DNA from 2 places in the Priestia sp. GS2 genome. Region 1 is predicted to be linked to the other one. Evidence: riboswitches for the same ligand, from Rfam matches in the RefSeq annotation. Region 1 holds a riboswitch; the other holds the start of a gene.
The links. A riboswitch is a leader RNA that binds a small molecule or an ion and turns the genes downstream of it on or off. The one in region 1 is predicted to bind cyclic di-AMP.

Region 1 (4,869 bases):
TCTTCTAACTTATGTAATGGACTTGAAAGGTGCTTATAAAATGTTTTGTTTGTGTAATAGCGATAACAGAGGTAAGTGATATAGATAACTGTGCTGATCAAAATAGCGTAAAGAATAGTAAAAACATCTCGAAAGCCATCTAAAGCAAAAATTGTGCATACTAAACCCAATTGCATAAGATAAAAAAATGTAAGTGGAAGATGTTCTTTAAAAAACAGCTTCATGATTTATTCGCCTCTTGAATTCGCAGTATATAGCCTGTACCTCTAATCGTTTCAATTGCCTTTTCAATACCAACATCCGCTAGTTTTTTACGCGTACGCGTCATATAGACATTTAAAGTATTGTCATCAACAAAGAGCTGGTCGTCCCAAATTTTCTCAAGCAATCGATCTCTGCTCACAACTCTTTCTGCTTTAACTAATAATGTTTCAATGAGCTTGCTTTCTGTTTGGCTAAGTTCAATTTCTTTGCTTTTGTAGCGTAATAGTAGCCTTTCAGGATATAAAGTTAAACCAGCATGCTCTATAATTCGTTCTTGATTCGTAGGTGCATAAGAGCCATATGCGCGTCGTAGTTGGCTGTTTACCTTGGCAATAGCTACGTCGTAGTCAAAAGGTTTGGTTAAATAATCATCGGCTCCACTTTCTAATGCCATTACTTGGTCCATTTTTCCATCACGTGCTGAGATGAAAATAATAGGGCAAGTGGAGAGAGTGCGAATTTGTCTGCACCAGTAAAATCCATCATATTTTGGTAAATTCACGTCCAATAAGACAAGGTTAGGCTGGTGCTTTTGAAAATCATCAAGTACATCCGTAAATGATGTAACGATATGTACGTGTAAATTATATTTTTCAAGCTGCTCTTTTAATAAAGAAGCAATTTTTTGATCATCCTCTACAATTAAGACGGTAAACATGGTTAGAGCTCTCCTCTATGATATAAAAATCAATATATTGTTCTTTATAGTTTATCAAAAAGAGTAGGGAGATTGAAATAGTTTTTAGAAAAAAATGTAATTTTTGAGGGGGTTGCGAAAAAATAAAGTTTAAACTAGCTAAACTCACTGTTGGTGAAATTTAGAGGGAGAGGTTTAAGGATATACAGTAAATCAGTATAAAATATGAAAATAAAAATGATAATGCTTACAATTAATGAATAAAAATAAATAAATATGAATATTAATTATACTATTTTAAATGTTATAAAATGGCTTTTTGGTATTTTGTTTAGTATGACTATACAATTTGTTAGTTGTTATTGGTATGAGGTGCTATTTTAAGTTGAAATGTTGTTTGGAAAAGAAAACTTTGGCTTATAGCGAACATAAAATGAATATAAAACGCACATTAAGTGTGAGGAAATATGACATATAAATAAAAAAATCGACAGCGTTTTGAATTTTTTTTGTATATTATCTTGACAAAGTGATAGGAAATGAATTTTAATAAAGAAGTAAGTTATTGCAGTGCAAAACTATTACATCAAAATAACAGTTGCTTAATTTCAGATTTGAAAGAAAGCGGGGGACCCAAATTTGTGCGGACAAGCACTAGGGGTGAATCTTAACTTGATAGTTAAGTAGGGTAACTCACATACCCGAATCCGACAGCTAACCTCGTCAGCATTTTGTGGGAGAGTACATGGAAGGTTTGAAAACCAGAGAGGGCTCTCATGGTTTTTTTTGTACACTTTTTTCGATAATTTTAAAAAAAGCAGCTGGAGCTCGTTCTATTCTGAAAATTTCAAAAATAATATAAATTTAAAGTGATTATTCTTTTTGGAATATTCAATCTTTTATTCTTGGTAGTTATTAAATTAATAATATAATTTGTTTATATGAGGGGGTTCATCAATGAAACTATCAACAAAGATTATCATTGCACTAATTATTGGTGCTGTTGTAGGGGTCTTATTAAATACGTTTTCACCAGGGACGTTTACAACGCTAGATAAATATTTATTTACGCCGCTTGGACAAATCTTTTTAAGCCTTATTAAAATGCTTGTTGTGCCAATTGTATTTTTCTCAATTGTACTTGGCGTTGCAGGTTTGGGAGATCCGAAGAAACTTGGCCGCATCGGTGGTAAAACAATTGGTTACTTTTTAATTACGACAACAATTGCTATTACAATCGCTATTATACTAGCATTTATTATTAAACCTGGTACAGTTGGAACATTTGACACAGAAAACGCATCTTTTGAAGCACAAGAAGCACCTCCTGTAGGTGAAACGTTGCTAAACATGATTCCGACGAATCCAGTTCTAGCAATGACTGAAGGAAACATGCTTCAAATCATCGTATTCTCAATCTTTATTGGGTTCGGAATTACGATGCTAGGTAACAAAGCGAAAGGACTTTACAACATTATTGATCAGGGTAACGAGCTTATGATGTACCTTGTAAACTTAGTAATGAAGTTTGCTCCATATGGTACGTTTGGTTTAATCGCAACGGCGGTTGGTAGCCAAGGGTGGGGAGCAATTAAAGCAATGGGGCTTTACATGTCAGTAGTTGTGCTCGCGCTATTTGTTCACGCTATCTTAACGTACGGTGGCTCTGTAGCGCTCTTAGCAAAACGTAATCCAATCGAATTCTTTAAAGGATTCTCACCAGCTATGACGGTTGGTTTTAGTACGTCAAGTAGTAATGCCACGTTGCCAATTGCAATGAACGTAGCTCAGAAAAATCTTCGTGTACCTGAGTCCATCAGTAGTTTTGTTCAGCCGTTAGGTGCGACAATTAATATGGATGGAACAGCAATTATGCAAGGGGTAGCAACTGTTTTCATTGCTCAGGTTTACGGAGTTGACTTATCATTCAGTGCACTAATTACAGTTGTGGTAACAGCCGTTCTTGCAAGTATTGGAACAGCTGGAGTTCCAGGTGTTGGACTTATCATGTTAGCGATGGTACTTTCAGCAGTTGGCTTACCAGTAGAAGGTATTGCATTAATTATCGGTATTGACCGCTTGCTTGATATGATTCGTACATCGGTTAACATTACAGGGGATGCTGCATGTGCAGTGATTGTTGCTGAATCTGAAGCAAGAAGAGCTGAAAAAGCGGGAGCTTAATTTAAAACATTAACCAGTAGGGGATGACTGGGAAATTACAAACAAAGGGTTTTTGATACGATAATAAGGCTCACTCTTTACGTTAAAAGCGTAAGGAGTGAGCCTTTTTCTATTCCAGTAAAAACAATCCTTTTTACTTAGCAAAAACAGTGTTCATAGGGCATAGACTTTAATAGAGGTCTTGTGATAAGGAGGAATCGCGATGACTGATAAGTCTTTATCGAACTTAATCAAACCACTGTTAGATGCTTGGTATCCTACGATTTCTCACGGAATGGGAGTTTATCTGTATGATGTACAAGGCAAAAAATATTTAGATGCATCATCTGGTGCGGTGACGGCAAACGTTGGACATGGTGTTCAAGAGATTATTGATAAAATGAATGACCAAGCAAAAAAAGTTGCGTTTGTGTATCGCTCTCAGTTTACAAGTGAACCTGCTGAAAGATTAGCAGCACGGCTTTGTGAGCTGAGCAATCATCATTTCCAATTTGTTTTTTTTGTTAATAGTGGAACCGAAGCAACAGAAACCGCAATGAAGATGGCTATTCAACACTGGCAGGAAAAAGGAAAGCCTCAAAAAATAAAAGTATTATCAAGGTGGATGAGTTATCACGGCATTACAATTGGTGCTTTGTCTATGTCAGGGCATGCAGGTAGAAGGAAAAGGTTTGTGCCTTTACTAGAGGAGTACCCTTCCGTTTCGCCACCTTATTGTTATAGGTGTCCATTTGAAAAAACGTACCCATCTTGTAACTTAGCATGTGCAAACGAACTTGAACGAGTAATTAAGCGTACGGGAAGTGAGCAAATTGCAGCTTTTATTACGGAACCTATTATTGGAGCGGCTGGAGCGGCGATTACACCACCGGATGGATATTACGAGCGAATCCGAGAGATTTGCGATAAATACGATGTTTTATGGATTGTAGATGAGGTAATGACGGGAATGGGACGTACAGGAAAGGTGTTTGCGTATGAACATTGGAAAGCTAAGCCCGATCTTTTGACTCTTGGTAAAGGTTTAAGTGCTGGATACACTCCAATTGCAGCCGCCGTTGCTACCAAGGACGTACTAGCACCCGTACTGAATGGATCTAATCTAATTATGAGTGGACATACACTAAGCGCAAATCCGCTCTCTTCAGCAGTTGCTTTAGCTGTACTCGATTACATCCAGGATCACTCTTTAATAGAAGCAGTTGAAAGCAAAGGCGCATATTTGTATGCAAAGCTTAAGAGTTTGCAACAGCATGTAAATATTATAGGAGATATTAGAGGAAAGGGATTACTGCTAGGTATAGAACTTGTTCAAAATTTAAATTCTAAAGCTTCATTTGCTTCATCGATTGAATTGACGTCTAGGATTATTCAAAAAGCTCAAGATAAAGGTCTTCTGCTATACCCCTCTCAAGCTGGAGAAGATGGGATAGAAGGGGATGGGATTATCATATCACCTCCATATACTATTACGTCACACGAAATTGATGAGCTGGTGGAATTACTAACTGTGACGATGATTGAGATTGAAAAAGAACTGGGGGGAGAGGAAGAGAAAAATGAATAATCTTCAAAATAAGTTTCATAAAATGGTTAAAAGTAAAGATATCATGAACTATGTTCAAAGTGGTATGACGATTATGTTTGGTGGATTTGGAGGAGTGGGTACAGCTCCTACTATAATCGAAGAAATGTTAAAAAGTGATGTTAACGAGCTAACGCTTATTTGTAATGACGCAGGTTTTCCAAACATTGGTGTAGGGAAGCTTGTATGTGAACAGCGA
Region 2 (4,869 bases), 340 kb from region 1:
AATTTTTCAATGAATAGAAAATTAAAAATGACTGAAATGCAGTGTAAAGAGAGGAAATAAGATGAGTAAGAATGTAATCGTATTTACTGGTGGCGGAACGGCTGGTCACGTTACCCCAAATATCGCTATTATGAAAGAGCTAGATAAAGAAAAGTGGGATATTCACTATGTAGGCTCTCATAATGGGATTGAAAAAGAATTAATTACAAACTTAAATATTCCGTACTACCCAATTTCCAGTGGAAAACTTCGTCGATATGTAGATATGGAAAATGTAAAAGATGTTTTTCGAGTAGTTAAGGGAGTAGGAGATGCAAGACGGATTTTAAAGAAGCTAAGGCCATCGCTTGTATTCTCTAAAGGTGGATTTGTAACCGTACCTGTTATCATGGCGGCTAAGTCCCTTAATATTCCTGTATTTATTCACGAGAGTGACTTAACGCCGGGACTGGCAAACAAAATTGCTCAGCGTTTTGCGACAAAAATCTTTACATCATTTGATGAAGCAGCTGCTTATTTCCCGAAAGAAAAAGTTCAGGTTGTGGGCTCGCCAATTCGTCGAGAATTATTTCATGGAAAAGCAAACAACGGTCAAAGTTGGCTTCGTTTTTATGATAAAAAGCCGGTTCTGACAATTATGGGTGGAAGCTTAGGTGCGCGAAAAATCAATGAAGTTGTTCGTGAATCGCTGCCTGAACTTCAGAGGAAATTTCAAATTGTGCACCTGTGTGGAAAAGGAAACGTTGATGAGAGTTTAATGAATATTCCGAGCTACCGCCAGTTGGAGTATGTGAACGAAGAGTTGCCTGATGTATTAGCTGCAACTGATTATGTCATTACGCGCGGAGGATCTAATGCTATTTTCGAATTTCTAGCCCTTCATAAGCCAATGATGATTATTCCTTTATCTAAAGCTCAAAGTAGAGGAGATCAAATTTTGAATGCAAAAGCCTTTCAAAAGAAAGGTTACTGCACGGTTCTAGAAGAAGAGGAAATTACAAAAGAAACATTTTTACAAGAATTAGAACTTCTTCAAAAACAAGCAAGTGAAATGAAGCGTACAATGCGTGAAGCGACAAAAACAGACGCTATCTCTGTCTTAGTGAAAGAGATAAATAGCATTTAAAAAAAAGCCATGATTCTATCGTTGAATCATGGCTTTTTTGTTATGTTTGTATAATAAAAAAGATGGAAAAAATACGTAAAAAAAAGTGTTGACAGTAAATTTTAACAGGAGTAAGATTACTCTCATGAAACGTTCCACCAGTGAACGCTGAACCTTTGCTAGTTCAAGCATAGTAAGCAAAGGACGGAGGAACCAATTTATTGGGGTGAATCTCTTTTTCGAGTAGGGTTATTTCCAGATCCGAATCCGACAGCTAACTTCGTAAGCGTATGGGGAAAGGAAGGTGCATTTGTGGTCGTTTTCTATGACAATAGCAGCTAACAATACTTTTTTCCTGAACGAAATTCAGTGGGAGAGGAGTAAACCAATGCAGCTATCTAAGCCTATGATTCAGTTAATTGAACACCGTGCTCAGTATGAGCAGGATTCATTTGAGAAAGCGAATCGCTGTGTGGCACAGCTAACGCATCAGCATTTTTGTTCAATTATTGAAAATGAAAAGCGTTTATCTCTACGAAAATAGTAAATAACTATTCGCTTAATCTGCTTTATAGAGCGGGGGAACCAACTTTGTTCGGCAATGATGCCGTCCTTGGGGTGAGTCTCTTTTTTAAAGAGTAGGGTTACTTCCATAACCCGAATCCGACAGCTAACCTCGTAAGCGTTTTGGGAGTAAAAAATTCGTGTCTACCACGGCTTATTTGTCGTGCAAAAACCACGGAAGAGCTCCCTCTTCCGTGGTTTTTTATTTGTGGAAAAGAAGGGATGCTAGTGGAAACGAAGCAAATTATCGTTTGTATTCAAAGAGAAGAGCAAGTTTTGATGCTATCAGCTTTTCGTAATCAGCACCGCTTTGTTGTGTTAACGGAAAATGAGTCGGTGAGGGAAGATGCTTTGTTGCTAACGGACTCAGAAGTGATTTTTTTATCTAATATAAACAATGAAATCGCGCCTTTAGCCCAGGTAGATAAAGTAATTATTTGGGAAGAAGACATTGGGCGGTTATCAAGGATGATTGAAACAATTCAGCTTACTACTGGAGCTCCAATTATTTTGGTTACCCAGAATTCAAATTATTCAACGCGGTTTTTTCAGCTGCTAGGAGTGAAGTACGTTATTTATTCAAGAAGTCCTAAAGCGGCATTTTTACTAATAGAAGAGTAAGGAAGTGTACGTATGGATGTGCTAATGATCGGCAGTTTAGTTGGCTTATCACTGATAATGATAGGAATTATCAAGTGGTCTGAAAAGACCCTTGAAAAAAAGGAGGAGAAGCGGTAAATGTCCATGGTTTTATTGGGGATTTCACTACTTATTTTCTTATATTTACTTTATGTCTTAATGAACCCAGATGAATTTTAATAGTGGAGGAGTTTTTCAGTGAATACAATATTATTTACCATAGTACTGCTTTTATTATTAGTAGCGGCTGTCGCTAAGCCAGTCGGAGTGTACATTGCAAAAGTGTTTTCTAATGAACCAAATGCTGCAGGTCGAATGTTTATGCCAATAGACAGATTGCTGTATAAGGTAATTGGAATTCAACCTAAAGATCAAACATGGAAGGAATATGCAATTTCATTGTTGTTTGTTAATACGTTTATGATTTTAGTCGTATATACAGTGTTTCGAACACAAGCATGGCTGCCTTTAAATCCAAGTGCTCTTGAAAACATGGATCCAGCTTTAGCGTTTAATACAGCAATTAGTTTTATGACCAATACCAATCTTCAGCATTACAGCGGAGAATCAGGGCTTTCATATTTCTCACAAATGGTTGCTATTTTGTTTATGATGTTTGCAGCTCCAGCTAGTGCACTTTCAGTAGCAATTGCATTTATGAGAGGAATGACAGGTAAGAGTATTGGTAACTTTTTCACGGACTTTATTAAAAGTATCACGCACGTATTATTACCCGTAGCAGTTGTGGCAGGAATTATATTTGTGCTGCTAGGTGTACCACAAACTTTAGATCCTACAGTAACTGCAACAACTTTAGAAGGTGAAAAGCAAGAAATTGCAAGAGGACCCGTAGCAGCTTTTCTATCAATTAAAGAGTTTGGAAATAACGGAGGCGGATTTTTCGGCGTAAACTCTGCTCATCCATTTGAAAACCCAAATGGTCTCAGCAATATGCTGCAAATTGTTTTAATGCTGCTTTTACCAGTTTCTTTACCGTTTACGTATAGTAGGATGATTGGTAATAAAAGAGAAGGTAGAATGCTGTTTGCTTCAATGAGTTTGTTATTTGTGGTGTTCTTATCAATAGCGCTTATCAGTGAACAGCAAGGTAATCCAGCCTTTAATGATTTTACATTGAATAGCGAAAATGGATATCTGGAAGGAAAAGAAGTTCGTTTTGGGGTGGAAATGTCAACGCTTTATGCCATTGTGACAACAGCTAGTGAAACAGGAGCAGTCAATACTATGCATGATACTTTGACACCTATCAGTGGAATGCTAGCGTTAAGTAATATGCTTCTTAATACCGTATACGGTGGTGTTGGAGCAGGGTTCATTAACGTAATGATGTATGTATTAATCGCTGTTTTTTTATCGGGTCTAATGGTAGGACGCACACCTGAATACGTCGGCAAAAAGATTGAAGGCAAAGAAATGAAGCTTATCGCGGTTACGTTAATTTTACAGCCATTATTAATTTTAGGATTCACAGCGGTTGCGCTAACAACTAAATTAGGATTAGACGGAATATCCAACCCAGGGTTCCATGGTTTAACTCAGGTCTTGTATGAATATACATCATCCGCTGCGAATAATGGTTCTGGGTTTGAAGGTCTAGGTGATGCCACTGTTTTTTGGAATATTTCTACGGGTCTTGTTATGTATATTGGAAGGTTTTTTGGGCTCATTACGCTGTTGGCTGTTGCTAGTTCGTTGTCTCAAAAACAGCTCGTTCCACAAACATCAGGAACATTTAAAACAGATACACCTCTTTTTGGTGGAATCTTAATTGGAACGATGTTTGTTGTTGGCGCATTGACATTTTTTCCAGTATTGGTATTAGGACCAGTAGCAGAGTTTTTAACGTTATAACAAAAAGTGGAGGAAAGACATGAATAAGCATATCGGATCAAGTCAAACTCAGTTAGAAATGAATTCATCGACAGTAAAAGTAGAAAAAGATTATAAGAATCCCATTATAATTAAAGCATTAAAGGAATCTTTTGTCAAATTAGATCCTCGTATAATGATAAAAAATCCTATTATGTTTGTGGTTGAAATCGGTTTTTTTATTACGTTATGCTTAACCATTGTCCCAACTGCTTCTGGAGTAGATACGGTTGGAAAGGGGTTTAACTTAGGCGTTTCTATCATTTTATTTTTAACCATTTTGTTTGCTAATTTTGCGGAAGCACTAGCTGAAGGACGAGGTAAAGCTCAGGCTAATTCGTTGAAGCAGTCCAAAGAAGATGTTATTGCACACGTGTTGCAAAAAAATGGAGATATTAAGCAAGTTCCTGCTTCTCAGCTGACAAAAGGAGATATTGTGGTGATTTCACAGGGAGAAATGGTTCCTTTAGATGGAGAAATCATTAAGGGAATGGCTTCAGTAGACGAGTCGGCCATCACAGGAGAATCAGCTCCTGTGATGAAAGAAGCAGGTGGAGACTTTAGTTCTGTTACGGGAGGAACAACCATTGTAAGTGATGAGATTACCGTTCGAATTACGTGTGATCCTGGAGAATCGTTTCTCGATAAAATGATTTCATTAGTTGAGGGAG

Region 2: linked by a shared signal. The riboswitch ahead of V2145_RS06635 (hypothetical protein) and the one ahead of V2145_RS04820 (dicarboxylate/amino acid:cation symporter) in region 1 are both predicted to bind cyclic di-AMP.

The regions. Positions count from the first base shown of each region.
Region 1 is NZ_JAZGJX010000001.1:939,359-944,227, forward strand. It holds gene V2145_RS04810 (sensor histidine kinase) at 1-224, opposite strand, end outside; gene V2145_RS04815 (response regulator transcription factor) at 221-922, opposite strand; cyclic di-AMP (ydaO/yuaA leader) riboswitch at 1,491-1,646, shown strand; gene V2145_RS04820 (dicarboxylate/amino acid:cation symporter) at 1,859-3,085, shown strand; gene V2145_RS04825 (aspartate aminotransferase family protein) at 3,288-4,652, shown strand; gene V2145_RS04830 (CoA transferase subunit A) at 4,645-4,869, shown strand, end outside.
Region 2 is NZ_JAZGJX010000001.1:1,275,334-1,280,202, forward strand. It holds gene V2145_RS06625 (undecaprenyldiphospho-muramoylpentapeptide beta-N-acetylglucosaminyltransferase) at 62-1,126, shown strand; cyclic di-AMP (ydaO/yuaA leader) riboswitch at 1,262-1,410, shown strand; gene V2145_RS06630 (hypothetical protein) at 1,494-1,649, shown strand; cyclic di-AMP (ydaO/yuaA leader) riboswitch at 1,652-1,804, shown strand; gene V2145_RS06635 (hypothetical protein) at 1,898-2,290, shown strand; gene V2145_RS21430 (potassium-transporting ATPase subunit F) at 2,414-2,488, shown strand; gene kdpA (potassium-transporting ATPase subunit KdpA) at 2,516-4,180, shown strand; gene kdpB (potassium-transporting ATPase subunit KdpB) at 4,239-4,869, shown strand, end outside.